One region of the Proteus sp. CA142267 genome, then DNA from elsewhere that is predicted to be linked to it. Evidence: predicted binding sites of a transcription regulator. Region 1 holds the regulator's gene; each other region holds the start of a gene.
What was found. Region 1 encodes CRP, which controls carbon source genes, mostly activating them, when cyclic AMP is high. Its sites were predicted from a motif close to ATGTGANNNNNNTCACAT; they were not measured.
Positions count from the first base shown of each region.

Region 2: a site for CRP is predicted at 2,212-2,229, ahead of deoC (deoxyribose-phosphate aldolase). Genes of this name have one in related genera too.
Region 3: a site for CRP is predicted at 3,441-3,458, ahead of C0T34_RS03820 (NupC/NupG family nucleoside CNT transporter). Genes of this name have one in related genera too.
Region 4: a site for CRP is predicted at 4,809-4,826, ahead of rbsD (D-ribose pyranase). Genes of this name have one in related genera too.

Region 1 is NZ_QPMG01000009.1:159,264-167,005, forward strand. Features, by position in the region: gene C0T34_RS14705 (aminodeoxychorismate synthase component II) at 139-714, shown strand; gene C0T34_RS14710 (aspartate aminotransferase family protein) at 832-2,046, shown strand; gene crp (cAMP-activated global transcriptional regulator CRP) at 2,141-2,773, opposite strand; gene C0T34_RS14720 (OsmC family protein) at 3,087-3,494, shown strand; gene C0T34_RS14725 (phosphoribulokinase) at 3,584-4,453, opposite strand; gene C0T34_RS14730 (YheU family protein) at 4,519-4,740, opposite strand; gene C0T34_RS14735 (hydrolase) at 4,737-5,717, opposite strand; gene C0T34_RS14740 (LysE family translocator) at 5,817-6,422, shown strand; gene C0T34_RS14745 (SIS domain-containing protein) at 7,138-7,742, shown strand, end outside.
Region 2 is NZ_QPMG01000005.1:205,824-213,565, reverse strand. Features, by position in the region: gene C0T34_RS10990 (TatD family hydrolase) at 1-286, shown strand, start outside; gene C0T34_RS10985 (NupC/NupG family nucleoside CNT transporter) at 640-1,941, shown strand; gene deoC (deoxyribose-phosphate aldolase) at 2,462-3,241, shown strand; gene deoA (thymidine phosphorylase) at 3,312-4,634, shown strand; gene deoB (phosphopentomutase) at 4,701-5,927, shown strand; gene deoD (purine-nucleoside phosphorylase) at 6,005-6,721, shown strand; gene C0T34_RS10960 (hypothetical protein) at 6,804-7,253, opposite strand.
Region 3 is NZ_QPMG01000001.1:808,392-816,133, forward strand. Features, by position in the region: gene gltX (glutamate--tRNA ligase) at 1-34, shown strand, start outside; tRNA gene C0T34_RS03795 (tRNA-Ala) at 192-267, shown strand; tRNA gene C0T34_RS03800 (tRNA-Ala) at 292-367, shown strand; gene C0T34_RS03805 (SDR family NAD(P)-dependent oxidoreductase) at 435-1,187, opposite strand; gene C0T34_RS03810 (MarR family transcriptional regulator) at 1,371-1,811, shown strand; gene C0T34_RS03815 (DUF3820 family protein) at 1,814-2,029, opposite strand; gene C0T34_RS03820 (NupC/NupG family nucleoside CNT transporter) at 2,196-3,380, opposite strand; gene ligA (NAD-dependent DNA ligase LigA) at 3,609-5,636, opposite strand; gene zipA (cell division protein ZipA) at 5,692-6,720, opposite strand; gene cysZ (sulfate transporter CysZ) at 6,944-7,714, shown strand.
Region 4 is NZ_QPMG01000008.1:12,849-20,590, forward strand. Features, by position in the region: gene rbsK (ribokinase) at 1-817, opposite strand, end outside; gene rbsB (ribose ABC transporter substrate-binding protein RbsB) at 896-1,786, opposite strand; gene rbsC (ribose ABC transporter permease) at 1,829-2,794, opposite strand; gene rbsA (ribose ABC transporter ATP-binding protein RbsA) at 2,796-4,304, opposite strand; gene rbsD (D-ribose pyranase) at 4,312-4,731, opposite strand; gene dxs (1-deoxy-D-xylulose-5-phosphate synthase) at 5,083-6,948, opposite strand; gene ispA ((2E,6E)-farnesyl diphosphate synthase) at 7,015-7,742, opposite strand, start outside.

The sequences.
Region 1 (7,742 bases):
TATTTTATACCTGTGCTATGATAATCGGCTTTGTTGTACCCAAGTCGGTTAAACAACGAACTATTTTGGCAAATCTACACTCGCTTTAAAATAGTAATAAAATAGATAATGATAAGAAAATCAGTCGGATAGGCTAATATGCTGTTACTTATTGATAATTACGACTCGTTTACTTACAACCTCTATCAGTATTTCTGTGAATTGGGTGCTGAGGTTGTTGTTAAGCGTAACGATGAGATCGGACTTAAAGAGATAGAAAAGATGATGCCAGCACATCTTGTTATCTCGCCAGGACCTTGTACTCCTGATGAAGCAGGTATCTCTCTTGAGGTTATACAGCGGTTTGCCGGTGAAATTCCTATTCTTGGGGTTTGTCTTGGACATCAAGCGATAGGGCAAGCTTTTGGTGCATCGGTTATCAGAGCACGAGAAGTGATGCATGGTAAAAATTCATTAATACATCATAATCAACAAGGTGTTTTTAAGGGACTTAATCGACCTTTAAGTGTGACGCGTTACCACTCTTTGGTGATTGATGCGACAACATTACCAGTACCTTTTGAAGTGACGGCATGGAGCCAACATGATGGAAATGTTGATGAAATTATGGGAATTCGCCATCGTACACTGCCAATTGAAGGGGTTCAATTTCACCCGGAAAGTATTTTAAGTGAACAAGGACATGAGCTATTAAATAATTTCCTTAAATATTAAATGGATAGCATTTAAATAGCGAAATAACGTCTTTTTATACAAAACCACATTTGATTTTTTATTCATATTTAGTGATTATATTTTCATATTGAATATGGGTAACGATCAGGTGGGGTAATGACAAATCAAAGCATCAATAGGGCAACATACGATCAAGTAATGTTGCCAATTTATTCACCCGCAGAATTTATTCCTGTCAAAGGGATGGGTAGCCGTGTTTGGGATCAGCAAGGAAAATCGTATATCGATTTTGCTGGTGGTATTGCGGTTTTAGCACTAGGGCATGCTCATCCAGCTCTAAATCAAGCCTTGAAAGAACAAAGTGAGCAACTTTGGCACGTCAGTAATATTTTTACGAATGAACCTGCATTACGTTTAGCACAAAAATTAATAGATAACACATTTGCAGAACGTGTCTTTTTTGCCAATTCGGGTGCAGAAGCAAATGAAGCCGCATTTAAATTGGCTCGCCATTATGCCATTACTCGCCATAGCCCTTATAAAACTAAAATTATTGCCTTTCACAATGCATTTCATGGCAGAACGCTGTTTACAGTATCGGTTGGTGGACAACCTAAATATGCGGATGGTTTTGGTCCTAAGCCTGCCGATATCGTGCATGTACCGTTTAATGATTTAGATGCTGTTAAAGCGGTTATGGATGACCACACTTGTGCCGTTGTTTTAGAGCCAGTTCAAGGTGAAGGTGGCGTAACAGCGGCAACACCTGAGTTTATGAGAGGGCTACGTCGGTTGTGTGATAAGCATCAAGCTCTGCTTGTTCTTGATGAAGTACAAACAGGTATGGGGCGTACAGGTAAACTGTTTGCCTATATGAACTATGATGTGACACCAGACATTATTACAACCGCCAAAGCGCTGGGAAGCGGTTTTCCACTCAGTGCGATGTTAACAACATATGAGATAGCTTCCGCAATGGGTGTTGGAACGCATGGTACAACCTATGGTGGCAATCCATTAGCTTGTGCAGTGGGTAATGTCGCATTTGATTTAATTAATACACCAGAGGTACTTGAGGGTGTAGAAAAGCGCTATCAATGGATTGTGGATGAACTGGCGGCAATCAATCAAACGTACCAGGTCTTTTCGCAAATCCGTGGACAAGGTTTGTTGATAGGAGCGCAATTAGCGCCACAATATGAAGGTAAAGCCAAAGAGTTACTCGGTCTTGCTGCTAAACATGGCTTAATGATGTTAAACGCAGGGGCTGATGTGATGCGTTTTACACCGTCGTTAATTATTACTCAAGAAGAACTGCAAGAAGGAATGGTGGCATTGAAAGCGGCTATTGCAGAATTTGTAAAAGGATAGTATCAACTGAAAACCCCATCAACGAGGATGGGGTTTAACAAAAAGTATATCAATAGCCCTGTTATGGGCTATTGTTTGTTTCGAGCGGGAAAACTTAGCGAGTCCCGTAAACGACGATAGTTTTACCGTGTGCGGAGATCAAGTTTTGATCTTCCAGCATTTTCAGAATACGGCCTACAGTTTCGCGTGAACAACCAACGATTTGACCAATTTCCTGACGTGTAATTTTAATTTGCATGCCATCAGGATGCGTCATTGCATCGGGTTGTTTTGCTAAGTTTAATAAGGTTTGTGCAATACGGCCTGTTACATCAAGGAAAGCAAGGTTACCTACTTTTTCTGATGTTGTTTGTAATCTGTTCGCCATTTGAGCAGAAAGGCGCATCAGAATATCAGGGTTAACCTGAATTAATTGGCGGAATTTTTTATAGGAAATTTCTGCTACTTCACAGGCTGTTTTTGCTCGAACCCATGCACTACGTTCTTGATCTTCTTCAAATAATCCAAGTTCACCGATGAAATCCCCCTGATTTAGGTAGGAGAGGATCATTTCTTTTCCTTCTTCATCTTTAATAAGAACAGCCACGGAACCTTTAACAATATAATAAAGTGTTTCCGCTTTCTCACCTTGGTGGATCAGCGTGCTCTTGGATGGATATTTGTGAATATGGCAGTGTGACAAAAACCATTCAAGAGTCGGGTCTGTTTGCGGCTTGCCGAGAACCATTCGCGTTATCCTCTGTACGTTAAATGCAGCCTTTCAAAACGGATAGGTTCCCTTTTGAGACAGCGTGCTTAAAAATCCTATCTTTACCTATTAACTTCCTGAGAACACGGTAAGTTAATATGGAGTAGATTATAATAAATGAGAAAATAATGCATTGATCTTAACCACTATCATCAAGCAGATATTGTTTTTAACACAATTAGTGCATTAAGTCTCGTTTTACGCAGTCAGCATAATAAACCTATTTGCTAATTGCTAGTTGAATTATGAGAATGTACTCTTTTAGTTTCTGTCATCTTTAGGGGGAAAATAAATGGAAGCACGAGTTAAGTGGGTTGAAGATTTATCTTTTGTCGGTGAATCTTCATCAGGCCATCAAATTATGATGGATGGGAATTCGGGTGATAAAGCCCCAAGCCCAATGGAAATGGTATTAATTGCTGCGGGTGGATGTAGCGCTATTGATGTCGTAAGCATTTTACGTAAAGGTCGTCACCAAGTGACTGATTGTGAAGTGAAATTAACATCAGAGCGACGCGAAGAAGCCCCTCGTTTATTTACTGATATCAATTTACATTTTATTGTTTCAGGTAAAGAATTAACGGATAAAATTGTAGAACGAGCAGTTCAATTATCCGCAGAAAAATATTGTTCTGTTTCTTTAATGTTAGGAAAAGCAGCCAATATTACGCATTCATTTGAAATAAAAGATATTGACTAATTTTGATATTTTAAAATAAAGTTTAATTTGAAAAATAATATCCCATTAATTAAGGGATATTATTTTTATAGAGACAAATTTTATTTTGGTTAACTTATCTTTTCGCCATTTAATAATTTTTTGACTAATGGTGCCATAATTAATTCCATCGCTAATCCCAATTTCCCGCCCGGTACAACAATAGTGTTTATTGTTGACATAAACGAGCCATGTAACATCGCAAGTAAATAGGGAAAATCAATATCAGTTAAGCCACGAAAACGAATAACAATAAAGCTTTCATCAAGAGTGGGAATTGCTTTGGCAGAAAAAGGGTTCGAAGTATCAACGGTCGGAACGCGTTGGAAGTTAATGTGAGTGCGTGAAAATTGAGGAATAATGTAGCTAATATAATCATCCATTGAGCGTACAACTGAATCTCTTACCGCCTCTTGTGAGTGCCCCCTTTCTGTCGTGTCTCGGATAAGCTTTTGTATCCACTCTAGGTTGACGATAGGAACAACACCGACCAATAAATCAACATGTTGAGCGACATCATGTTCGTTGGTAACAACGCCGCCGTGCAATCCTTCATAAAAGAGAACATCAGTATTACTAGCTAATGGCTCCCAAGGAGTAAATGTTCCTGGTAATTGGTTGTAAGGGGTTGCTTCATCATAAGAGTGTAGATATTTGCGAGATTGCCCTTGTCCTGTATCGCTATATTGACTTAAGGTCTTACTCAGTAAGCTAAAATCATTTGCTTCAGGGCCAAAATAACTGATATGTCTACCTTGTTCTCTGGCTTTTCTTATCGCCATATCCATTTCAGGACGGGTATAGCGATGAAAACTATCTCCATCAATTAATGCAGCATTTGCATTGAGTTGTTGGAATATTTTACGAAAAGCTTGGCTTGTTGTGGTAGTTCCTGCACCACTTGAACCAGTCACTGCAATGATAGGATGCTTAATTGACATAGGTTATCCTTTTGCTAAATAAGGTTGGCCCTTATTGATGGCGATACATCGCTGACTTTGAATAACTAATCAGAGCGAAATTGCGATGCAGGCATAATATTGACGCTCTCATGAAGTTCAGACCAAACCAACACGGCCTCGCCGGATTTAAGTTGTTTTTTTACGTCGGCGACTTTTTGTTCAAGCGTTTTCTCTTGGATACCATAATCAGTACCTTCTCGTAAAACGAAACTTTCAATGAGATTGTCTAGTGTTTCAGTTGAAAGCTCGCTCCAAGGTATTATCATTTTGCTTTCTCCAAATAGGTCGCCAACCAATCAGGAATGCGGTTTTCTAGCCACATCACCGGTTTAGAGAGCTTTCCACCAACAAATCCCACATGCCCACCAAATTCTGTAAGTTGATACTCAATGTTATTGGGTAGCGTTTTGACATCAGGAATAACATCCGCAGACATAAATGGATCGTCTTTAGCATGAATGATAAGTGTCGTTTTCTTTATTTTATTTAATAAAGGCAACGCACTGCATTGGCGATAATAATCTAATGCATCTTTAAATCCGTGAATTTTAGACGTAATAAGATCGTCAAATTGACGTAGTTTTTTGATGGATTTTATCGTCAATAAGCTAATCGGTAAGGATTCTGGATAGCGAATAAGTTTTCGTGTTGCGTTACTTTTGAGCTCTTTTAACAGATACCATTGGTAAAAACGGGAAAAGCCATGTTCAATTTTTGTTGAGCATGGTTCTAGCATTAATGGCGCAGAGACAATAACAGCTGCATCTACAACCGCATTTTCACCACTTTCAGCGAGATAATAGGCAAGCATATTTCCACCAAGGGAATAGCCAACGGCGGCTGTTGGTTGCTCGCCAAATTCCTTTTTCAACCAATTTAAGAAGTAGCGAGCATCTTCTGTTTCACCTGAGTGATAAATGCGATTTTGTCTATTGGGTTCACCACTGCATCCTCTAAAATGCATCACAACGCTTAGCCAGCCTCTCTCTTTTGCGGCGGCTAACATGCCATGAGCATAAGGGCTACTAAACCCACCTTCTAAGCCATGAAAGATGACTAAGCGCGGTTTATCGAGTGCCGTTGCCGGATCTTCACTCCATGCTAAATCAACAAAATCATTGTCTGGAAGATTGAGCCGTTGCCAATGTGGCGTAAGTTGTGGCGTCCTACGTACAATTCTTGGTAAGAGCGTTTGTAAATGTGGATTTTTAGCCCAACGCATTGGATTAAAGTATTGAGACATATTTTCCGTCTATCAAAATGAATTAACACTTGTTTGCTAAATAACATACTGCTATTTTCGGTGAAAATAAAACGCCTGTCACATCTTTGAGCACACTTCATGACAATTAGCCTTATTTTTTCTTTAACTATTTTCCTGTTTATTGCAGCGATAACACCAGGACCAAACAATTTACTGCTTACTTCATCAGGGGCAAATGTGGGCTTTAAAGGCTCGTTAAAGCTAATGGCCGGCATTATGCTGGGTATGCAATGCGTTTTATTGAGCTCTGCATTTGGTGTTGCCGCATTATTGATAATTTATCCTGCACTGCATATCGGATTGAAGATAGTCGGGAGTGCGTATTTACTTTGGCTTGCTTGGAAAACAGCGACATCATCTTATCAGCGTTTAGATATTCCAGCAAAAACACCACAAGCAGTAAGTTGGTTTCAAGGCGGATTATTGCAATTTCTAAATCCAAAAGCGTGGATGATGGGATTAGGTGCAGTAGGGAGCTTTAGTCTATCGGGTGATGCTTATTTTAGCTCTGTCATTGCTATTGGTCTTGTTATGGTTATTGTTAATTTCGTTGCTGGTATTGTTTGGATATTAGGTGGAACATTAATTAGTCTATTTTTACAAAGCAGACGCTCTTGGTTTGTTTTCAATATTTCAATGGGATTATTAACGGCGCTCTGCGTCCCTTTGATTTGGATAGAGTAATTTCAGAAAATACTTATAAATCAAGGGATAATCAAATTTTTTTGATTTAAATGATGTTTTTTTAAGATTGGTTGAAATGATCTCTCTTGATGTGTATCAAAAAAAGAGTATTCCTCTATAAAAAGAGAGATCTACGATCGCCCACTGACACAATCATTCATGTTAAAGTACTCTCTTGTATAAAGTAATGACTGATTTTTTAGTCGTTATATAGTTCTCATTATTCAACTATTTGATTTTTTTATTTCTCATTATTAACACCATTAAAATGGAAAAATAACTATTTTATATAGGAATTATTTATTCTTTTTACTATTTCTATTAAAGTGATTTTTATTACGTTTATGTTTTTGAATTGTTATTAAATGAATGGAAGTGTTTGAAAATAACAATTTATTAAGAGTAAATAGATTAAGTTTATATCGTTCTATTGACCTAAAAGAATAAATTATTATTTAAAATAGAGAGGGGGAATAAATTAAGTATTATAAATGTAGGGACTGATGAGTATCGTTCTGATTGAAAAGATAATTATAAAACTATTATAAAAACAAGTATTCTAATAATAAGATGATTTTTTCTATACTTTATTGTTGTTCATTATCTCTTTTGAATTGATTTTTTTTCTAAAAAATTAATTGTTTTAGGTATTAAATACTGTACCAAGAATTACTTAATATATAACTATATAGTACTCGAAGTGGATATTGTCATTATGCCGACATTAACGAAAATTGCCTGGATAAAGCCGGGTATGGCTACGAATCAGCGAAAAATAGCAGACTACATTTTAGATAATCCAGAGAAAACAATCACTTTATCGTCACAGCAACTTGCTGAAACAATGGGTGTGAGTCAATCTGCTATTGTTAAATTTAGTCAAAAAATAGGATTCAAAGGTTTTCCTTCTTTGAAACTCGCCATTAGTGAAGAGTTAGGTCGAAAAAACGCGAATTCAGAGGCAAACCCTAGCCTATTACATAATCAAATAGGCTCGGAAGATAGTTTAGAGGTTATCGCACAAAAACTCGCTCAAGAGAAAAATAATTCAATTTGCGATACAACGCGCCAAATTAATTACCTTCATTTTGAAAAGGTGATCCAGCTTATTGATGAAGCTCAGCGAGTTCAGATTATTGGTATTGGTGGCTCAGGATTAGTCGCAAGAGATTTAAGCTATAAATTACAAAAAATAGGAATAACCACGCTGATTGAAACAGATCATCATGTTCAGATATCTGTTGCCCAAATGTTAAGCCCAAAGGATTTACAGATAGTTATTTCTTATAGTGGCAAAAGAAAAGATATGTTAGTTGCGGC
Region 2 (7,742 bases), on a different contig from region 1:
GTTTATTCAGCTAGGCTATTTTATTGGTGTTGGTGGAACCATTACTTATGAGCGAGCACAAAAAACTCGCCGTGCAATTGCCTCGTTACCGCTAGAATATCTGTTATTAGAAACAGATGCTCCTGATATGCCTGTAAGTGGTTTTCAAGGTGAACCTAATCGCCCAGAACGTATTCAGAACGTTTTTTCCCAACTCTGTGAGCTGCGTCAAGGATCACCGGAGGTGATCGCAGAGCAACTCTATCTCAATAGCCTACAATTATTTGGGCTCAACAATATTACCTAGTGCTTGAATGAAAATGCGGTTTATCTAAAGGTTAAAAACTCCCCTTATTTTAATCTTATTAATATGAATAGGGCGTTTGTTTATTCCCTCGATTTAAGATTGAAAATACGGTTTGTTAATCCCAAGAGTATTTTTTCTAATTAGCCTGTTCAACAAATGCGTTTTCTTTCTTATTTGTGTGATCAACCTCTCATTTGTGACTTTTGTGTTACTTTTTTCAGACTCTATTTGTGATGGATATTGAGGGTTCTTTTCTTAGACTAGGTATAATTATCTGGCAAAAAGAGTCAATAAGCTCTGGCAAGGGCATTATTGATAATCCATTAAATTTTTATGTGAACAGGGATCCTTCAATGCAACTCATTATGAGCTTGGTCGGAATGGCAACATTAATATTGATAGCTATTCTGTTTTCCAGCAATCGACGTGCAATTAGACTACGTACAGTTGGTGGCGCATTCCTTATTCAGATTGGCTTAGGTGCCTTTGTTCTTTATTCCGACGGTGGTCGCGAGGTGCTTCTTGCGATTTCTGATGGTGTAAAGAATGTTATTGATTACGGCAATAATGGGATGAGCTTTCTATTCGCAGGCTTAGTATCCGATAAAATGTTCGAGTTGTTTGGTGGTGGCGGTTTCGTATTCGCCCTACGCGTACTGCCTGTTATCGTGTTTTTCTCTTCACTCATTGCAGTGCTGTATTACCTCGGCATTATGCAAATAGTTATTAAAATTCTCGGTGGTGGCTTACAAAAAGTACTTGGTACATCACGAACAGAATCTATGTCTGCAACTGCAAATATTTTCGTTGGACAAACCGAAGCTCCGCTTGTTGTTCGCCCTTATATCGCAAGAATGACAACTTCAGAGCTCTTTGCGGTTATGTGTGGTGGTTTAGCCTCTGTTGCGGGTTCAGTACTTGCTGGATACGCGAGTATGGGCGTACCGTTGGAGTATCTGATCACAGCATCCTTTATGGCGGCTCCTGGTGGTTTACTCTTTGCTAAATTGCTGATCCCTGAAACAGAAACACCAGATGATCAAAAAGATGCATTTGATAAAATGGCGGATGACGAAAAACCTGCCAATATTATCGATGCTGCTGCTGCGGGTGCCTCTTCAGGTTTACAGCTTGCTCTTAACGTCGGTGCTATGTTACTTGCCTTCGTTGCATTAATTGCATTAGTTAATGGTATTCTCGGTGGCATTGGTGGCTGGTTTGGTTATGAGAATTTCTCATTAGAACTAGTGCTAGGCTGGGTGTTTGCACCTATTGCCTTCCTGATTGGTGTACCTTGGAGTGAAGCAACCATTGCAGGCTCATTTATTGGACAAAAAATTGTTATCAATGAGTTCTATGCTTACTCTGAATTTAGTAAATACCTAAAAGAAGATGCATTAGTTGCAGGTTCTGGATTAGTGGTGTTATCTGCTCAAACGAAGGTTATTATCTCCTTTGCATTATGTGGTTTTGCTAACCTCTCTTCTGTTGCTGTGCTGCTAGGTGGTTTAGGTGGAATGGCGCCAAACCGTCGTAAAGATGTGGCTCGTTTAGGAATGAAAGCCGTGTTAGCTGGTACACTCTCTAACTTAATGAGTGCAACGATTGCAGGATTCTTCTTTGCATTAACGGCAATGGCAGTTGTTGCTGCTTAATTGATTTTTATTGTGAAGAGCAGATGGGTTTTGCCTATCTGCTCTTTTATGTTTGTTTTCTGTTGTAATGTTAACTACTTTTATTGTGTGAGACATTTCGCAATTTGTATTGAGTCGGGTCAATAGCAATATCATTTGATATTGCTCACGCTTTTTTTGCGTTATAAAGACGACTTAAAGGCGCTATTCGAGTAACATTAAACCAGAAAATGACCTAATTGTGATACCTATCACATTTTTATGTTATTGTTTGCAAGTTGCATTTAATTAGTGTGACGTAAAGCACATCTAATTGTTCCTTAGCGTGTTCAAATAAGATGTGCTGAAACTTCATGGAATGGCGAAGGCTCAATGACGGGTCGCCGAAGTGAGCATAGCGCGGTGAGAGGGAGCTCAGCTGTCGTTGTAGTGCAAGTTACAACAACATCTTCAAGGAACCAAGTCCGCTCGCCAACAAATTTAATCGCTAACCTTAAGCGTACGCCCAAAAAGGGCTTGAGAAACATCGTTGGAGAGTTTTATGACAGATTTAACCGCTGCAGCGCGCCTTGCGCTGTCTTTGATGGATTTAACTACATTAAATGATGATGACACTGATGCAAAAGTGACTGCATTATGTCATCAGGCTAAAAGCCCAGAAGGCAATACAGCCGCTATTTGTATCTACCCACGTTTTATTCCATTAGCACGTAAAGTGTTACGTGAACAAGGTACTCCAGACGTCCGTATCGCAACCGTAACTAACTTCCCTCATGGTAATGATGATTTAGATATCGCATTAGCAGAAACCAACGCGGCATTAGCTTATGGCGCAGATGAGGTTGATGTAGTTTTCCCTTACCGTGCATTTATGGCAGGTAACGAGCAAATCGGTTTTGATATCGTTAAAGCATGTAAAGAAGCTTGTGCAGAAGCAGGTTCTTTACTGAAAGTAATTATTGAAACGGGTGAGCTGAAAGATCCTGCACTTATCCGTAAAGCATCTGAAATTTCAATCAAAGCAGGTGCTGACTTTATTAAAACTTCCACAGGTAAAGTACCTGTAAATGCAACACTGGAAAGCGCTGAGTTAATGATCCAAGTGATCCACGATATGGGTGTTGGCAAAGAAGTTGGTTTCAAACCCGCGGGTGGTGTACGTACCGCTGAAGAAGCTGCTCAATACCTTGCATTAGCTAACCGCATTATGGGTGACAACTGGGTTGATGCCCGTCACTTCCGCTTTGGCGCGTCAAGCCTGTTAGGTAATTTATTAGCCACTTTAGGTCATGGCGAACAAAAATCGTCTAGTGGTTACTAATCCATTCGTGAATTACGCCCACTATTCATTATTGTGGGCGTTACCAATGCTATAAAACCAGGAGGTTGCAGTGTTTCTTGCCCAAGAGATTATTCGTAAAAAGCGTGATGGTCATCCTTTAACTGAGGAAGAAATTCGTTTTTTCATTAATGGCGTCAGAGATAATACTGTTTCTGAAGGTCAAATTGCTGCATTAGCAATGACTATTTATTTCCACGATATGACAATGCCAGAGCGTGTTGCTTTGACATTAGCTATGCGTGATTCCGGTACAGTACTGAACTGGAAAAGCCTAAATTTAAACGGCCCCATCGTTGATAAACACTCAACGGGTGGTGTAGGCGATGTAACTTCACTGATGTTAGGGCCAATGGTTGCGGCTTGTGGTGGTTATGTTCCTATGATCTCTGGTCGTGGATTAGGCCATACAGGTGGAACATTAGATAAGCTTGAAGCAATTCCGAGCTTTGATATTTTCCCTGATGATGAGAAATTCCGCGACATTATTCGCAATGTCGGCGTTGCTATTATCGGACAGACTAATTCATTAGCACCTGCTGACAAACGCTTTTACGCTACCCGTGATATTACTGCTACAGTTGATTCAATCCCGCTTATCACTGCATCTATTTTAGGTAAAAAATTAGCTGAAGGCTTAGATGCATTAGTGATGGACGTTAAAGTGGGCTCAGGTGCCTTTATGCCGACTTATCAGAAATCTGAAGAGCTGGCTGAGTCAATTGTTCAAGTAGCAAATGGCGCAGGCTGTCAAACCACGGCACTGTTAACTGATATGAATGAAGTATTAGCTTCTAGTGCAGGTAATGCGGTTGAAGTTCGTGAAGCAGTTCAATTCTTAACAGGCGAATATCGTAATCCACGTCTATTTGAAGTCACTATGGCGCTGTGTGTTGAAATGTTAGTATCAGGCCGTTTAGCGGATGATCGTCAACAAGCTCGTCAAAAACTACAAGATGTGTTGGATAACGGTAAAGCGGCAGAAGTCTTTGGTCGTATGGTTGCAGCACAGAAAGGCCCATCTGATTTTGTTGAAAACTACAATAAATACCTGCCAACTGCGGTATTAAGTAAACCTGTATTCGCTGAGAAAGCAGGATTTATCACTGAAATGGATACGCGTGCATTAGGTATGTCAGTTGTGACATTAGGTGGTGGTCGTCGTAAAGCAACTGATGCTATTGATTATAGTGTTGGCTTAAGCGACATCGTAGCGCTTGGTGCTGAAATCAATACAGATACACCTTTAGCGATGATCCATGCTAACAGTGAAAAATCATGGCAAGAAGCTGCGGCTGAAGTCCGTAAAGCGATGGTAATTGGTGACAGCAAACGCGAAGCTTCACCAATGGTGTACCGCCAAATCAGCGAATAAGAACTCAATTACGATTTATAAGTGACATATCCGTGGTCTACGGAGAATGACACAGGAGAGAGAATTATGAAACGTGTACATATCATGGTATTAGATTCCTTCGGTATCGGTGCTGCCGGTGATGCGGAGAAATTCGGTGACCAAGGTTCAGACACTTTAGGGCATATCGCACAAGCGTTTGCTGACGGTAAAGCAGATAGAGAAGGTCGTAAAGGCCCTCTTCATTTACCTAATCTTTGCCGTTTAGGTTTAGGTAAAGCTGCGGAAGAATCAACAGGTAAATTCCCTATTGGTTTAGATAAAGACGCAGATATTATCGGAGCTTATGGCTACGCGAGTGAAATCTCTTCTGGTAAAGATACTCCGTCAGGCCACTGGGAAATTGCAGGTGTTCCTGTTCTGTTTGATTGGGGATACTTCAAAGAACTGAAAAATTCATTCCCACAAGAACTGTTAGAAAACATCGTTAAACGTGCAAAATTACCGGGTTATTTAGGTAACTGCCACGCATCTGGTACAGTCATTTTGGATGAACTGGGTGAAGAGCATATGAAAACTGGTAAGCCGATTTTCTATACCTCTGCTGACTCTGTATTCCAAATTGCATGTCATGAAGAAACTTACGGTTTAGATGAATTATATGAGCTGTGTGAATTTGCTCGTGATGAACTAAACAAAGGCGATTACAACATTGGCCGTGTTATTGCGCGTCCATTTATCGGCGATAAACCGGGTAACTTTGCTCGTACAGGTAACCGTCATGATTTAGCGGTTGAGCCACCAGCACCAACTATGTTGAAAAAACTGGTTGATGAAAAACAAGGCCACGTTGTTTCTATCGGTAAAATTGCTGACATCTACGCAAACGTAGGTATCACTAAAAAAGTGAAAGCAACGGGTATTAATGCCCTGTTTGATGCGACACTTGAAGAAATGAAACTCGCGGGTGACAACACAATTGTATTCACCAACTTTGTTGACTTTGACTCCTCTTACGGCCACCGTCGTGATGCTGTAGGTTACGGTGAAGCACTTGAGTTATTCGACCGTCGCTTACCAGAATTAATGGAACTGGTAAAAGAAGATGACATTCTTATCTTAACAGCAGACCACGGTTGTGACCCAACTTGGCCAGGTTCTGATCATACTCGTGAGCATATCCCTGTTCTTGTTTATGGTCCAAAAGTTAAACCAGGTTCATTAGGTCATCGTGAAACCTTCGCTGATATCGGCCAAACTGTTGTTAAATACTTCGGTTTATCTCCAGTCGATTACGGTAAAGCAATGTTTTAATTTTACTTCGGTAGGTATAGCAATATGCCTACCGAATTATATTTAAATAGTAAAAAGATCAATTAAAAGGAAGAATTATGGCTACCCCTCATATTAACGCAGAAATGGGCGATTTTGCTGATGTCGTTTTAATGCCGGGCGACCCGCTTCGTGCTAAATACATCGCTGAAACTTTTTTACAAGACGTGCGTCAGGTAAACAATGTTCGTGGTATGTTAGGTTTTACAGGTACGTATAAAGGCCGTAAAGTTTCTGTAATGGGTCACGGTATGGGTATTCCTTCCTGCTCAATTTACGCAAAAGAATTAATTACAGATTTCGGAGTGAAAGTTATCATCCGTGTTGGTTCATGTGGTGCAGTATTACCTGATGTTGAACTACGTGATGTTGTTATCGGTATGGGCGCATGTACTGACTCTAAAGTTAACCGTCTGCGTTTCAAAGACCAAGACTTCGCTGCTATCGCGGATTACCAATTAGTTCAAAATGCTGTTGATGCAGCAAAAGCGAAAGATATTAAAGTTCGCGTTGGTAATATCTTCTCTGCTGATCTGTTCTACTCTCCAGATCCAGAAATGTTTGATGTAATGGAAAAATACGGCATCCTAGGTGTTGAAATGGAAGCAGCAGGTATCTACGGTGTTGCAGCTGAATACGGCGCAAAAGCACTGACTATCTGTACTGTATCTGACCACATCAAAAAAGGTACACAGACTACAGCAGAAGAGCGTCAAACTACCTTTAATGAAATGATTGAAATTGCATTAGAATCTGTTCTGTTACTAGAAGATTAATCAATACATTTCGTTGCTTAAAAATAATAAAAACCCAATTTTTAAATTGGGTTTTTATATGTCTAATTAATAAAGCTAGAAACTAGGGAGCATAAATATACGTTTCTAAGTAAGGATCCATTTTGATGGCATAATTTTTGATATTATCCAAACTTGGTGATAACGGCTCTTTACACTCTTTCTTACTGATAATGTTATTGTCTTTATAAACAATAATGCCGTTAAAATTCCAACCTCTCCCTTCGCCGTCATAAACGACGTAGCTATAGTTTCCATTCTTAAAACGAACATAGGTCGATGCCCCTGCAACAAACATCTGATGCCCATAAAAGACATTATTATTAGGTTGTTGAGGTACTGGTAGTGTTATCTCTGTTTTAGCAAGTGTGCCATAACGATAAACAGGAGGCTTTCCATGTTCAACGAACACGCTGACATACTTACCATTTTCAAGTTGGCAGGTAAATTCTTCAGCATGGATACTTGCGGATAATAATACGAATACAGCAGCAACAGCGATATGTGCTTTCATATTTTGTTCTCCGTTAATTACCTACTCTATTACCTTAAGTATCGGCAAAGAACACAAAATATGTAGAGTAAATATTCTGATTGTTTAGTTAAGTTACTAATTTTCATTCTAACCAATATTTGCGTTATTGACAGAACAATCAACTGTGATAATTTCACTGTTTATATTTTTATTGGGCACTATCTATGAACTTAGTCTTAATCAATATTTTGTACCTAATTATGGTTAAAATTAGAATTAATTTGCTGATTATGAAAAATATAGTAGTGTTTTCGTTTGATTTTATTCGTTGTAATTAAATTAAATGTAATTTTTGCTGTACCAATTGTGGAAATAACAGATTAATTCAATTAATTAAATTAAGAATTAAGCAATATCAGTTGGTTAGCTTGTTATTATTATATTTTGATTATATTTCAAATAGTTAATAGTATTGCAGATGATTATTTTTGTTTATAGCATTATTTTCACTGTGATGTCAGTCACATA
Region 3 (7,742 bases), on a different contig from region 1:
AGACTTTATTACTGAAAGAGAAAACCAAGCTTAATTTACTCGTTAATCTTGCTTATTAAGAAAGATACATTCCTAAAGTAAGGAATGTATCTTTTTTTTGTACTCTTTTTCAGCAATCAATAAATAATGTGAGATTAACTGATTGACAGTATTGTGCTTGTTGCCTATTATCAAGCCCGTTCCAGTATGTTGGGGCTATAGCTCAGTTGGGAGAGCGCTTGCATGGCATGCAAGAGGTCAGCGGTTCGATCCCGCTTAGCTCCACCAATATATTAGAACAATCCAATATGTGGGGTTATAGCTCAGTTGGGAGAGCGCTTGCATGGCATGCAAGAGGTCAACGGTTCGATCCCGTTTAGCTCCACCAGAATTTTAAGATCCTGAAGAGAAATCTTCGGGATTTTTTGTTTTCTCCTCTCCCTCTTTATTTATTTTTATTGTGCAGTGTAACCCCCGTCAATAGCATAAAATGCCCCTGTTGAGAAACTGCTTTCATCTGAAAGTAAAAATGCGACCGTTTTAGCAACTTCTTCTCTGGTTGCCATTCGTTTCATTGGATGCGTATTTGCCATCCATTCACGTACTTCATCGGGTAGCATTTGCATTTTTGGTGTATCGACATAACCAGGCCCAATTGCATTGATCCTTATTCCTTTGTCTGCAAACTCAAGTGCAGCTGAACGCGTGATCCCTAATACGGCGTGTTTAGCTGCTGTATATGCTGAAATACCCGCAATTCCCACAATGCCATTAGATGAAGAAAGATTCACAATACTCCCTCCCCCACTTTTTAATATTGCAGGTATGCCATATTTCAAACCATAAAATACGCCATTAATGTCTGTATCAATAACTGATTTCCAATCTTCAATCTCATAATCGACAATAGATGTGTTATGAGGTCCTGTGATCCCTGCATTATTAACTAAGCCATGTAATGCTCCAACTTGAGCGATAATTGTTTCAATCATTTTTTCAACTTGAGAAAATGAGGTCATATCCGCCTGTAAAGCGATGACTTTTTTGCCAGTTATATCAATAGAACGTGCTGTTTTTGTTATTTCCTCTAAATGCCGACCAGTAATGAAAACCGTTGCACCACGTTGGAATAGCAATTGTGCAATACCTTCACCCACACCTGTACTTGCTCCTGTGACTAAAATCACTTTATCTTTAAAATAGTCCATCATTTCAACTTCACCTCTTATCAACTGCATCAAGTTTTATCGGGCAATTATAAAGTAGTTAACCAAAGTTAACTATATATTATCTTATTTGATTAACTTTAGTTAATCAATATAAAGTTTATTCGTAATGAATGACCTGATAATATTAACTTTAGTTAACATAATTTATGAGACAGCGTATTTATGGAGAAGTGTGAATTAGAAAATGCATTGTCATTATTACAATGTACATTAGTCGCGCAACGAACTCGTTATACCCCAGAACAAGTCACTTGGGGTCAATATGATATTTTAGAATTATTGCGCTTACGAGGTGACTTAACCCCTTCTCAATTAAGTGATTCATTGGCGATTTCAAGACAGAATTTATCGAAATTTATGCGGGGATTAAAATCCTTAGGATTTATTGCACAGTATCGTTCTGAAAAAGACAAGCGTGAGCTTATTACTCATTTAACTGATGAGGGTCACGCTTTTCTGGCAAGAGCAGCATTAGGTCGAAAACAAAATGCTGAGAAAATAAGTGAATGCTTAACGCTCGGAGAGCAAACATTATTTATTGAATTAAGTCAGAAAATCATTAGTGCATTAACACCTGATAAATCAGCTATGGATAATGATTAACATCACCGCTTTAATGGTTTTAATAGCCCTTCTAAACCTTCAATTTTAATTGCTAAGGTCATCTCCATGAGTTGGCCAAGCTTACCTTCAGGAAACTCGCCTTTCTTTGCAAACCACAATAGATACTCTTCAGGTAAATCAACCAGCATACGTCCTTTGTACTTGCCAAATGGCATTTGTGTGTTTGCTATATCGATAAGGTGCTGTTTCTCTAACATGTTCTCTACCACGTCGTCATTGAAGGAATAAAACCGATTATAGGGTAAATTAAAGATAAAAAAAGCAGTACCCGAAGGTACTGCTTGATTTTCTGTTACTTGATTAACAAGTAACTCTGTTTACATTGTTATTTTATTCACATGCTATCTGTTTTATCTTCAAAGATTAAACAAACAGACCTGCGATAGCTGCTGATAAGAAGCTAACTAATGTAGAACCGAACAGTAATTTCAGACCGAAACGAGAAACAACGTTACCTTGTACTTCGTTTAGACCTTTAATCGCACCTGCAACAATCCCGATTGAAGAGAAGTTAGCAAATGAAACTAAGAATACAGATAAGATACCTACAGAGCGCGGTGAAATTTCCGCAGCGATACCTTGTAAGCTACCCATTGCAACGAATTCGTTAGACACTAATTTAGTTGCCATAACACTACCAACACGCAATGCATCTTGCTCTGGTACACCAATTACCCATGCTAATGGATAGAAAACGTAACCTAAGCAATCTTGGAAGCTAATACCAAAAATCATGCTGAAAATCGCATTCACAGCAGCGATTAATGCAATGAAACCAATCAGCATTGCAGCAACGATTAATGCAACCTTGAAACCTGCTAAGATGTATTCACCTAACATTTCAAAGAAGCTTTGACCTTCATGCAGATTACCCATTTGGATCTCTTCTTCATTTTCAACAGAGTATGGGTTAATCACAGAAAGGACGATAAAAGTACTGAACATATTCAGTACTAGAGCAGCAACAACGTATTTTGGATCTAACATTGTCATGTATGCACCAACAATCGACATTGATACTGTCGACATTGCTGTTGCAGCCATGGTGTACATACGACGCTGAGACATTTTGCTTAATACATCTTTATAAGCAATAAAGTTCTCTGACTGACCAAGAACTAGTGAGCTCACTGCGTTGAATGATTCCAGTTTCCCCATACCGTTCACTTTAGAAAGCACAGTACCGATAATGCGGATCACGAAAGGTAATACTTTGATATGTTGAAGAATACCAATTAATGCAGAAATAAAGATAATTGGACATAAGACATTCAGGAAGAAGAATGCTAAACCACCTTTCATCATGCCACCGAATACGAATTCAGTACCTTGTGCGGCATAACCTAATAAGTGATCAAATAATCCAGCGAAGCCACGAACAAAGCCTTCACCAACATCAGAGTTGAGGAAGAACCATGCTAATGCGATTTCAATAACTAATAACTGCACGATATAACGCAGACGGATCCCTTTGCGATTGTTACTCGCAACGAATGCTAATGCGCCAATAACAGCGAGTGCTAAAACGAAGTGAATGATAGAGGACATGCATGCTCCAAAAATAAAAATAAATCTTGTAGAGCATTTTATGTAACGCGTAACATTAGGATGTGACTATTGTCACAATCTAATGAAACCACATACACACTATTTATTAAATAAGATAGGTTGATCACACTTTGTGAGTTACTTAAGAAACATTAAATGTAAATTTAGCTTAAGTAAAAATGCTACTGAGAAGGTTTTCCCAGTAGCATTTATTAAATAGTAGAATGATTATTTCGATTGATCAAGTAATCGTATCATTTCATCTTCATCGATAACGGTTATCCCTAATTCGTTAGCTTTCACTAACTTAGAGCCTGCAGCTTCACCAGCAATCACCATATCGGTTTTTTTAGAAACACTTCCGCTCACTTTTGCACCTAATGCAGCTAATCTGTCTTTTGCTTCATCACGCGTTAATTGTGAAAGTGATCCAGTTAACACAACAGTTTTACCCGCAAAAGGATTATCACCCTCTTCATGAGTCATAATAACAGGCGCTTGCCATGTAATACCGGCATCATTGATCAATTGATCAATAACCGTTCTATTGTGTTCTTCTTGGAAGAAATTAACGACATGCTTAGCCACAACATCGCCCACATCAGGAACGGATTTTAGTGCTTCAACATCTGCATTTCGTAATGCATCAAGCGTTGAGAAATGTGTTGTTAATCCACTTGCTGTTGCTTCACCGACTTCTCGAATACCCAGTGCATAAATAAAACGTGCAAATGACGTTGATTTAGCCTTATCTAAAGCTGTGATTAATTTTTTAGCTGATTTCTCGCCCATTCGCTCTAAACCAGACAGAATTTTTTCATCTAAACGGAAAAGGTCAGCTGGCGTTTTGACATATTCTTTCTCAACCAGTTGATCAATAATTTTATCACCCATTCCATCCACATCCATGGCTCGACGTGAAACAAAATGTTTAAGTGCTTCTTTACGTTGTGCGCCACAAATTAAACCACCAGTACAACGTGCAACAGCTTCACCTTCAATGCGCTCAACATCAGAATCACAAATAGGGCAATGTGTCGGAAAGATAATTTCTTGAGCATCATCGGGACGTTTTTCTTCAATCACACTGACAACCTGGGGAATAACATCACCGGCTCGACGAATAACTACGGTATCGCCAATGCGTATCCCTAAGCGTTCAATTTCATCAGCATTGTGTAACGTTGCATTACTCACAACCACACCCGCTACTTGAACAGGCTCTAAACGTGCAACAGGTGTAATAGCACCAGTACGCCCTACTTGGAATTCAACATCTTTGATAATCGTCATTTGCTCTTGAGCTTGGAATTTATAAGCAATAGCCCAACGTGGTGCTCTTGATACAAAACCCAGTTCTTCTTGCAGTGCAATATCATCAACTTTGATAACAACACCATCAATATCAAAACCTAAATTAGAGCGAATTTCTTCTACATGGTGATAAAAATCAAGGACTGCTTTACTACCTGTGCAAAGTTTTACAGCATCGCTAACGGGTAATCCCCATTTTTTAAATTGTTGTAGGCGCTCATAGTGGCTTGTTGGTAATTCACCTCCTTCGAGTACACCAACGCCATAACAGAAAAAGGTTAATGGCCGTTTTGCTGTAATACGAGGATCGAGCTGTCTTAATGAGCCAGCTGCGGCATTACGAGGGTTAGCAAAAACTTTTCCGCCTGTACGTCGCGCCTCCTCGTTTAAATATTCAAAGCCTTTTTCATTCATAAAAACTTCGCCACGAATTTCAATGCGAGCAGGGATATCTTCACCGTATAAACGCAGTGGAATGGCCTTAATTGTTCTCACATTCTCAGTGATATTTTCCCCTGTTGTACCGTCACCACGCGTTGCAGCTTGTACTAATACTCCATTTTCATAAAGTAAACTGACTGCCAATCCATCTAATTTTAATTCACAGCAGAAAGTGATCTCTTCACTATTTTTTAAACGATCACGCAAACGCTTATCAAAAGCTAGATAGCTTGTTTCATCAAAAGCATTATCTAAAGAGAGCATCGGAATTTCATGTCTCACTTGCTCAAATGCTGTCAGAGGCAAGGCGCCGACCCGCTGTGTTGGCGAATCAGAAGTAATTAATTCAGGGTGTTCAGCTTCTAATGCTTTTAGCTCATTCATTAAGCGATCGTATTCAGCATCAGGTATTTCAGGTGCGTCCATGACATGATAGAGATATTCATGGTGACGTAGAGTAACGCGAAGTTTATCAATTTTTTGTTGAGTGTTTTTATTCATGATTATCACCAAAGAAGAAAAACCCCCGCAAGCGGGGGCTTTTTACAGACAAAAGCTATTGGTTTAAATCCAGCGTCCTGCGGATCCTAGATTTATAAAGCTCGATTTTTTGTGGCGTTAAGAGTTTACGTTCATCATCTAGCACAACACCACCTACATCAGATGCAATACGTTGCGCCGTAAGCAACATCAACTTAAAGTTTTGGTTAGCATCACCATAAGATGGCACCATCATAAACATCGATACACCTGGTGTCGTTAATTCAGCCATCGTATCAATATTAAATGTTCCCGGTTTCACCATATTCGCTAAACTAAACAAAACAGGTCCATTGGCTGTTGGATTGAGATGACGATGGAAAATATTCATTTCGCCAAACTGGAATCCAGCTTGAATGATACTTTGCATCAATGCTTCACCATCTAGCATTTGACCATGATGTGCACTTACGTTTAGAACAATAACCAGCTCTTTCTCTGCTTCTGTTGCTTGCGGAGCAGATTCAGCTATCGGCTCTTCAGCCGGAGCATGATGCAATGCCTCAGTTTCAACAGGAGTCACATGAGCCGTTGTTTCTGAAATTGACGGCTCAAAACTCGCAGATGGGCTTACTGTATTAACGTGTGATTTTATTTCACTCGCAACATTAACCACTGGTGCTTGTTTTGGCTCATCCCTAACAATCGGTACAGGCTCTTTTTCAATGACATCAAAAACACCAAGACTAGGCTCTTGCTGTAATGAAGTATCGTGAGAGTTCCCTTTAGTTTGGGTTTCAGACATTAATGGATCTCTATCTGCCTCTGAAATTTTAGGTTCATGTAGAGACTCCGATTTTATCGGTGGCTCACTCTCCCGCTTTTCAGTAGAGGATAAAGTTGATGTCTGATGACTAGCCTCAGCATATTGTGGTTCGTCATCGTTCTCATCTGACTGATAATTCTGTTTCTGACGTTTTACTGGGCGATTACGGAAAAGCTTAGAACGCTCTTTTCGACCAATCCATAAGCCGTGTAATAACAAAGCTATGATTAAAATCGCACCAACAACGATTAATATCAGACGCAAATTTTGCTGCATCATTTCTATCTCTGTTGTCTTGAGGTTTAATAGCCACGTTGGCAAATATTACTTTTTACTAAGAGTATTTGCCAATGCTCATAAGTGCAAGCCAATACTTAATTTTCTTGTCACAAAGATACACACATCAATCTCTTATGCGCATTTTTTAGACAATTCATGACTAGTAAGGCTGATTATCTCCCTATATGATACTAGCTTGCCCTCATTGGAGAGAATAGGAAGTATGACAAATTTGACAGAAACGAATAAAAATTTAAATGGATTTCATTATTTTGCTCTTGGTTGGCGTTTAATTACACGCAAAGGGCTAAAACGTTTTGTTATCTTACCCCTACTTGCCAATATTATTATTCTCGGAAGCGCCTTTTGGTGGTTATATGGTCAAATAGGTGGCATGGTCAATTGGATGATGGAAAAAGTCCCAGATTGGTTACAGTGGTTGAGTTATTTAATCTGGCCATTATCCGTTATTTTTATTTTATTGGTGTTTACTTATTTCTTTAGCACTTTAGCCAATATTATTGCTTCTCCGTTTAATGGATTGTTGGCTGAAAAGTTAGAAGGTCAAATAACTGGCATTGCACCACCAGATACGGGCGTTGCAGGTATATTGAAGGATGTTCCTCGTATTTTAAAACGTGAGCTAACTAAAATAGCTTATTATTTGCCTCGTGCTATTGTCTTGTTATTGCTCTATTTTATTCCTGCTATAGGACAAACTGTTGCCCCTGTTTTATGGTTTGCTTTTGGTGCTTGGATGATGGCAATTCAATATAATGACTTCCCATTTGATAACCATAAAATTTCATTTGCAGCGATGAAATCTTCGCTGAAACAAGACAAATGGAATAATCTTCAATTTGGTATGGTTATTAATATTTTTACTATGATCCCTATTCTAAATTTAGTCATCATGCCAGTTGCAATTTGTGGTGCAACCGCAATGTGGTGCGATCGTTATCGTAAACAGCATGTACAAGATGGGCAGTGGTAAATTTAATTTAACGACTTATCGGTCAATG
Region 4 (7,742 bases), on a different contig from region 1:
CCTCAACGGAAGGTTTCCCTTCTAATATTGCAGTGACAAATGCACCGTTAAATGTATCACCTGCGGCAATGGTATCAACAGCATCGACACGAAATCCAGGAATTATCATGCCTTTTCCTTGTTCACTAAACCATACACCACGGCTACCCAAAGTGATAAGCACTTGTTTGATACCTTTTTGATGTAAAATTTCGGCAGCTTTTGCCGCACCCGCTTCATCATGCACAGAAATGCCTGTTAATATTTCGGCTTCCGTCTCATTTGGAGTGATAACATCAATAAAACTCAGAAATTCATCAGATAAAGGTTGCGCTGGTGCTGGGTTTAAAATGACTTTAGTTTGGTGTGATTTTGCCAGTTTTGCGGCTTCAAAAACAGTATCTAACGGTGATTCTAATTGCATCAGCAAGGCATCAGCATGCTCAACAACATGATGATATTGCTGAAAATGTGTAGGTGTTAGTGCGCCATTAGCACCTGCAACAATACTAATTACGTTTTCACCTTGTTCATTAACAAGGATCATCGCAACACCTGTTGGTGTTTGCGGAATAATACTAATTGCATCGATATGAATATTATCTGTTTTAAGCTGTGAAATTATCTCACTACCAATCGCATCATCACCGACACAAGCAATAAAGGTAATATCGGCGCCACTGCGACCACAAGCAACGGCCTGATTTGCACCTTTACCACCAAAGGCTATTTTGTATTGATGACCAATAATGGTTTCACCCGGTTTGGGAAATTGTGAAATATTCATAATGTGGTCAACGTTAATGCTACCTAGAACAGCAAGGCGAGGTGTTGTCATAGCCTTTATCCTTGTGAAAACGTGTTTTAATGATTAAAGCTACCACGGAGCAATATTACCCCGTGGTATTTATTGTTGTTATTTTTTAATAACTAACTCAAGTTCGACAGGGATTGTTGCATCCACTTTTTCGCCTTTGAGAATTTTATCTGCGGTTTGAATGCCGATAATACCAATTTGGTCTGGACGTTGAGCAATGGTTGCGCCTAACATGCCACGGTTTACTGCTTTGATCCCATCATCTGTACCGTCGAAACCAATCACTAATACATCGGTACGACCGGCAGTTTGTAATGCACGTAATGCACCTAATGCCATTTCATCATTCTGTGCAAAAACAGCTTGAACTGCAGGATAAGCAGTTAATAGATTTTGCATTACGTTAAGACCTTTTGTTCGGTCAAAATCAGCTGGTTGGCTGGCAAGTACATTTAGTTTATGAGCATCAACCGCTTGTTTAAAGCCTTCACCACGTTCACGAGATGCAGAGGTTCCTGTGATCCCTTCTAGTTGGATAACTTTGGCATCACTAGCCACTTTTTCTGCAATATAATCACCTGCCATTTTACCACCAAGACGGTTATCTGAAGCGACGTGGCTGACGACTTCACCTTTGTTTGCAACGCGGTCTAAAGTAATAACGGGGATTTTGGCTTTATTGGCTAAAATAACAGCGTTACCTACAGCATCAGAGTCTGTCGGGTTAATGAGCATTAAGCGTGTGCCTTTTACTGTCAGATCTTGCACGTTAGCAAGCTCTTTAGCTGGATTGTCCATCGAATCAAGCACAACTAAATCGTAACCTAATCGATTAGCTTCTTTCTGCGCACTGTCTTTCATGGTGACAAAGAAAGGATTGTTAAGTGTTGATATAACTAGTGCGATCGACTCTTTTGCAAATGCGTTGGCGCTGATTGTGGCGCTTAATGCAACAACAGAAAGAAGTGTCGCCATTTTTTTGAGTTTCATAATATAAGTTCCTGTCGGGATTCGGATTAAGAGAATAGAGAGTTATTTTTTGTTATCTACCAAAACAGCAAGTAAGATGACTACCGCTTTTACTATCATTTGATAGTTTGATGATATTCCTAGTAAATTCAGTGCATTATTTAAGAAGCCTAGAATAAGTGCACCAATTAATGTACCAATAATACGACCTTTACCACCAGCAAGACTGGTACCACCCAAAACAACAGCAGCAATAGCATCTAGCTCATAACCATTACCTGCCATTGGTTGTGCTGATGAAAGGCGAGCAACTTCAATGATACTGGCAAGGGCGGCTAATAAACCACACAGTGCATAAACAATGACTTTGATTTTATCGACGCTAATACCCGATAAACGTGTTGCTGATTCATTCCCCCCAAGCGCATAAATATAACGGCCTAAACGGGTATGATGTAATAAATACCATGCGCTCAAAAAGACGATCATCATGAGCCAGATTGGGGTTGGAATACCAAATGGGCGACCAATACCAAACCAGCTAAACAGATCGGCATTATCGCTAAAGCCGGTGTTAATTGGGCTCCCGTCGGTATAGACACGGGTAACGCCGCGCAGTAATAACATCATGACTAGCGTAGCAATAAAGGCTTGAACTTTACCTTTAGCAACAATAATTCCTGTTACACCACCAATAGCTGCACCTAATGCCAATGCTCCAACAACAGCAACAAGTGCATTAACATCAGCACCTACCATAGAAGCAGCAACAGCACCTGTTAGTGCAAGCAATGAACCAACAGATAAGTCGATACCGGATGTCAAAATAACCAGAGTCATTCCAACGGCCATAATGGCATTAACCGATGTTTGTTGGAGAATATTGAAAATATTATTTAAGGTAAAAAAATTAGGACTGAGTGTGGAAACGGCGACAATCAGAATAAGCAGAGCAATCAGTGATTTTTGCTCTAATAACCAAGCTTTTGAGAACCAACGTTTTGACGCTGGAATTGAATTTGTGCTCATATCAAACTCCTACTTTAGCGTCATATTGTTTACCAACAGCCGCAGCCATTAGCATTTCTTGTGTGACATTGTGAGCGGAGAACTCACCACTAATACGACCTTCATGCATAACCAAAATACGGTCACTCATTCCCATTACCTCAGGCATTTCAGAAGAAATTAAGATGATGCTTAATCCTTCTTGTTTAAATTTATTAATTAGCTGATAAATTTCTTTTTTAGCGCCCACATCAACGCCTCGAGTGGGTTCATCAAGAATAAGTACTTTAGGGCGAGTCATTAGGCCTCTTGCGATAGCCACTTTTTGTTGATTTCCCCCTGATAAGAAACCAATGGTTTGATCCATTGAAGGGGTTTTTATATTGAATAATTTAATAAAATCGCCAACAGTGAGTTGCTCTTCTTTATGATTAAGCACACCCATACCGCGGCTAAAATAACGTAGCGCAGTCAAAGACATATTTTCTTTTACTGACATACCGAGCACTAAACCATCACGCTTTCTATCTTCAGAGATGTAAACAATGCCTTGTTCTAAACCTTCAGCGGGTTTTTTGATTTGGCAGGGCTTACCATCTAACTCAACAGTGCCATTGGTTTTGGGTAATGCGCCGTAGATAATTTTCATTAATTCTGTACGACCAGCACCCATTAAGCCTGAAATACCAAGAATTTCGCTTTCATGTAATGAGAAACTGACATCATGAACATCTTCGCCACTGAGGTTTATGACGTTGAGTTTGGTTTTACCTTGAGGGATATTAATACGAGGGTATTGGTCTTCTAACTTACGACCAACCATCATTTCAATTAGAGTGTCTTCTTTTAATGAGGCGACAGGTTTTTCACCAATAAACTGACCGTCTCGCAGTACAGTCACGTCATCGCAAATCTCAAAGATCTCTTTTAAACGATGTGAGATATAAACAATGCCGCAACCTTGATCTCTTAGTTCACGAATAACACTAAATAGCGACTCAGTTTCAGTGTCAGTTAATGCATCTGTTGGTTCATCCATAATAATTACTTTGGAACCAAAACTAAGCACCTTGGCAATTTCTACCATTTGCTGATCACCAATCGATAATTCAGACACTAAACGGTGACTGCTGTAAGCAAGATTTAATCGAGCTAATAACTTATCGGCCTCTGCATACATTTTCTTCCAATCGATAGCGCCAAAAGCACGGGTAAACTCACGACCTAAGAAAATATTCTCTGCGATGGTTAATTCAGGAATAAGGTTAAGCTCTTGGTGGATAATACCTATCCCTGCTTCTTGAGAAGATTTGGGACCATTAAAAGCACAACTTTCACCTTGATAAATCACTTCGCCGGCATCTTTTTTATAGATCCCTGTGAGTACTTTCATGAGTGTTGATTTTCCTGCGCCGTTTTCACCGACTAAAGCCATCACTCGACTAGGGTAAATTCGTAACGTCGCACCTGATAGTGCTTTTACACCGGGGAATGACTTATCAATATCTTTAAGTTCAAGTAAAGGTTCCATATTGTCCTCAAAAAGTCACACCAGAAAACAACACAATATTGGCATAAGGCGTACATTCACCGGTTCTAATAACAGCTTTATTTTCAGTAAGTTGTTTTTTGAATGCTTCATGTGAAACATACATTATTTGAATAGACTTCTTCTGCTCTTGCTCTAATAAATAGAGATAAGAGAGGATTTCATTAAAAAGAGAGGGATTGATGGTTTTAATTTCTTCTGCCAGCATCACGGCTTCAACTTGCATCTCATGAGTGATTGTTTGCAACACGGACATAAAGTCCGGAATACCCTGAGTGAGAGCAAGATCAATACGTTCAACAGAGGAGGGAATAGGTAATCCGGCATCTGCAATAGTGATTTTGTCAGTGTGTCCTAAACGTGAAATTACACTCGAAATAGGACTATTAAGTAATACACCTTTTTTCATATTTTCTCCTCAGCGAAACGTTTCGCTGTTTACATAGTAGAAAAGAAAAGTGGGAAAACAAGTTTGATTTATTCATATTGTGAGCATGATCGAAACGTTTCGTTGGCAAGCAAAAAGAAAGAAAAATCTAACTGATTGAATAAATTAACGCTGAATGGATTCAATGAGGGAAATGATTGTTTTCAGAGAATTTCATAAAAATGTGATGAAAGACAAAATTATAATGGAAGAGGAAAATATGAGGTTTGAAAGTGTAAACCAGTATATAAAAGTAGGTAAACTTCAGTCTGGAAAATACATTAACCTCCCCTATAGTTAATTAGGAGAGGTTTTTTAATTATTTAAATTCAATCAGTTAGCTTGATAGGCTTTAATTGATTTTTCAATGCCTTCAGCATCTAATCCTAAGTCAGTTCTGATTTCTTCTTGTCCACCTTGTGGTACAAATAGATCAGGTATACCTAAGTTTAAGACAGGTACTAAGCAACGCTCTTGCATTAATAACTCATTAACACCACTGCCTGCGCCACCCATAATGGCATTCTCTTCTAGTGTTACCAACATATCATGTTGTTCTGCCAGAGAAAGGATAAGGGATTTATCAAGAGGTTTGATAAAACGCATATCAGCCACAGTTGCATCAAGTTTTTCAGCTACTTCTAATGCTTCGGGTAGTAATGTACCAAAGTTTAGAATAGCAATGTCTTTACCTTGGCGACGAATAATACCTTTACCCATAGGCAGTGGACTGAGTGGTTGTAATTGCGCACCAACACTCGAGCCCCTTGGGTAACGTACTGCAACAGGGCCATCTTGATAGTGATAACCGGTGTGAAGCATTTGGCGACACTCATTTTCATCACTTGGTGCCATAATGATCATATTAGGAATACAGCGTAAGAATGAGAGATCAAAAGCACCTTGGTGAGTTTGACCATCTGCTCCCACAATACCACCACGATCAATAGCAAATAAAACAGGCAGTTTTTGAATGGCAATATCGTGGATCACTTGGTCATAAGCGCGTTGTAAGAATGTTGAGTAGATAGCAACGATAGGCTTATAACCACCAATTGCTAAACCCGCAGCAAAGGTAACAGCGTGTTGTTCTGCGATCGCAACATCAAAGTATTGTGATGGGTATTCTTTTGAGAAACGCACCATACCAGAGCCTTCACGCATAGCAGGGGTAATTGCCATGAGTTTCGGATCGGTTGAGGCTTCTTCACATAACCAGTCACCAAAAATTTTAGAAAATGTAGGTCGTGCATTAGGGCTTTTAGGTAATGTACCTGCTTGTGGATCAAACTTAGGTACAGCGTGCCAGCTAATAGGATCACGTTCAGCAGGTGCATACCCACGACCTTTCTTAGTCATAATATGCAGAAGCTGAGGACCTTTTAGATCACGCATATTGGCGAGTGTTTGCACTAACGCAATAACATCATGACCATCAACTGGGCCGATATAATTAAAGCCTAACTCTTCAAACATGGTGCCGGGAACAACCATGCCTTTAATATGTTCTTCTGTCTTTTTCAGTAATTCTTTAATTGGTGGAATACCAGAAAAGACCTTTTTTCCACCTTCACGTAAGGTAGTATACAGTTTGCCTGATAGCAATTGAGCAAGATGATTATTCAATGCACCAACGTTTTCGGAGATTGACATCTCGTTGTCATTAAGTACAACGAGCATATCTGGCTCAATGTCACCTGCGTGGTTCATTGCTTCAAAAGCCATACCCGCAGTAATTGCACCATCACCAATCACACAAACTGTTTTTCTGTTCAGCTTTTCTTGTTCTGCTGCAACAGCCATACCTAAACCTGCACTGATAGAGGTTGATGAGTGACCGACACAAAGTTTGTCGTATTCACTCTCTTCTCGCCAAGGGAAGGGATGTAATCCATTTTTTTGACGGATAGTATCAATGCGGTCACGGCGACCTGTTAAGATCTTATGGGGATAGGCTTGATGACCAACATCCCAAATAAGATTATCAAAAGGGGTTTTATAGACGTAATGAAGAGCAACCGTTAACTCAATAGCACCTAAACCTGAGGCGAAGTGACCACTTGAGCGGCTGACACTGTTAAGAAGAAATAGCCTTAGCTCATCACAGAGTTTAGGTAAACTCTCTTTTGGTAATAGGCGCAAATCTTCTGGTGTTTCAACCAACGCCAATGTGGGATATTTTTCGATATCAATGCTCATGTGATGCCTATTAATTAATCACTTGTAATAGGGAAAGAACAGGTAAGCTGCTCTCTTTATTTTTTATTAGTTTTTCCGTTCGACGATAAAACTCGCTAATTGTTTAAGCGTGGTCGTATCGTACTCGTATTGCTCAAGAAACGCTAAGGCATCCAGTGCTTCGTTATACAATTCCTGTGCTTTCTTTTGAGCTTGCTCTAACCCAAGAAGTGCAGGATATGTGCTTTTCCCTGATTCTTGGTCGCTGCCTTGACGTTTTCCTGTTTCTTCAGTGCTGCCAATGACATCTAAAATGTCATCTTGTACCTGAAATGCAAGGCCAATAGAGTGGGCATATTTATCTAGTGCGGGTAATACATCATGGCCTTTTGAGCCAGCACTAAATGCGCCTAAGCGAACAGCTGCACGAATTAATGCACCTGTCTTGTGTAAATGGATTTTTTCAAGAGATGCGAGATCAATCGATTTATCTTCGGCTTCAAGATCAAGTGCTTGACCGCCGCACATACCAGCGAGCCCGCTGGCTGTTGCTAATTCAGCAATCATTGCAACACGATCACTCATTGCAACATCAGGCATTGGATTTTTCGCTAAGATCTCAAAGGCGAGTGTTTGTAATGCATCGCCTGCTAAAATTGCGTTGGCTTCACCAAACTCAATATGACATGTTGGTTTACCACGACGTAAATCATCATCATCCATTGCAGGCAGATCATCATGAATAAGAGAATAAGCGTGAATACATTCTACTGCGGCGGCTGGTGCATCAAGGTTAAGAGCAGGGATTTTAAACA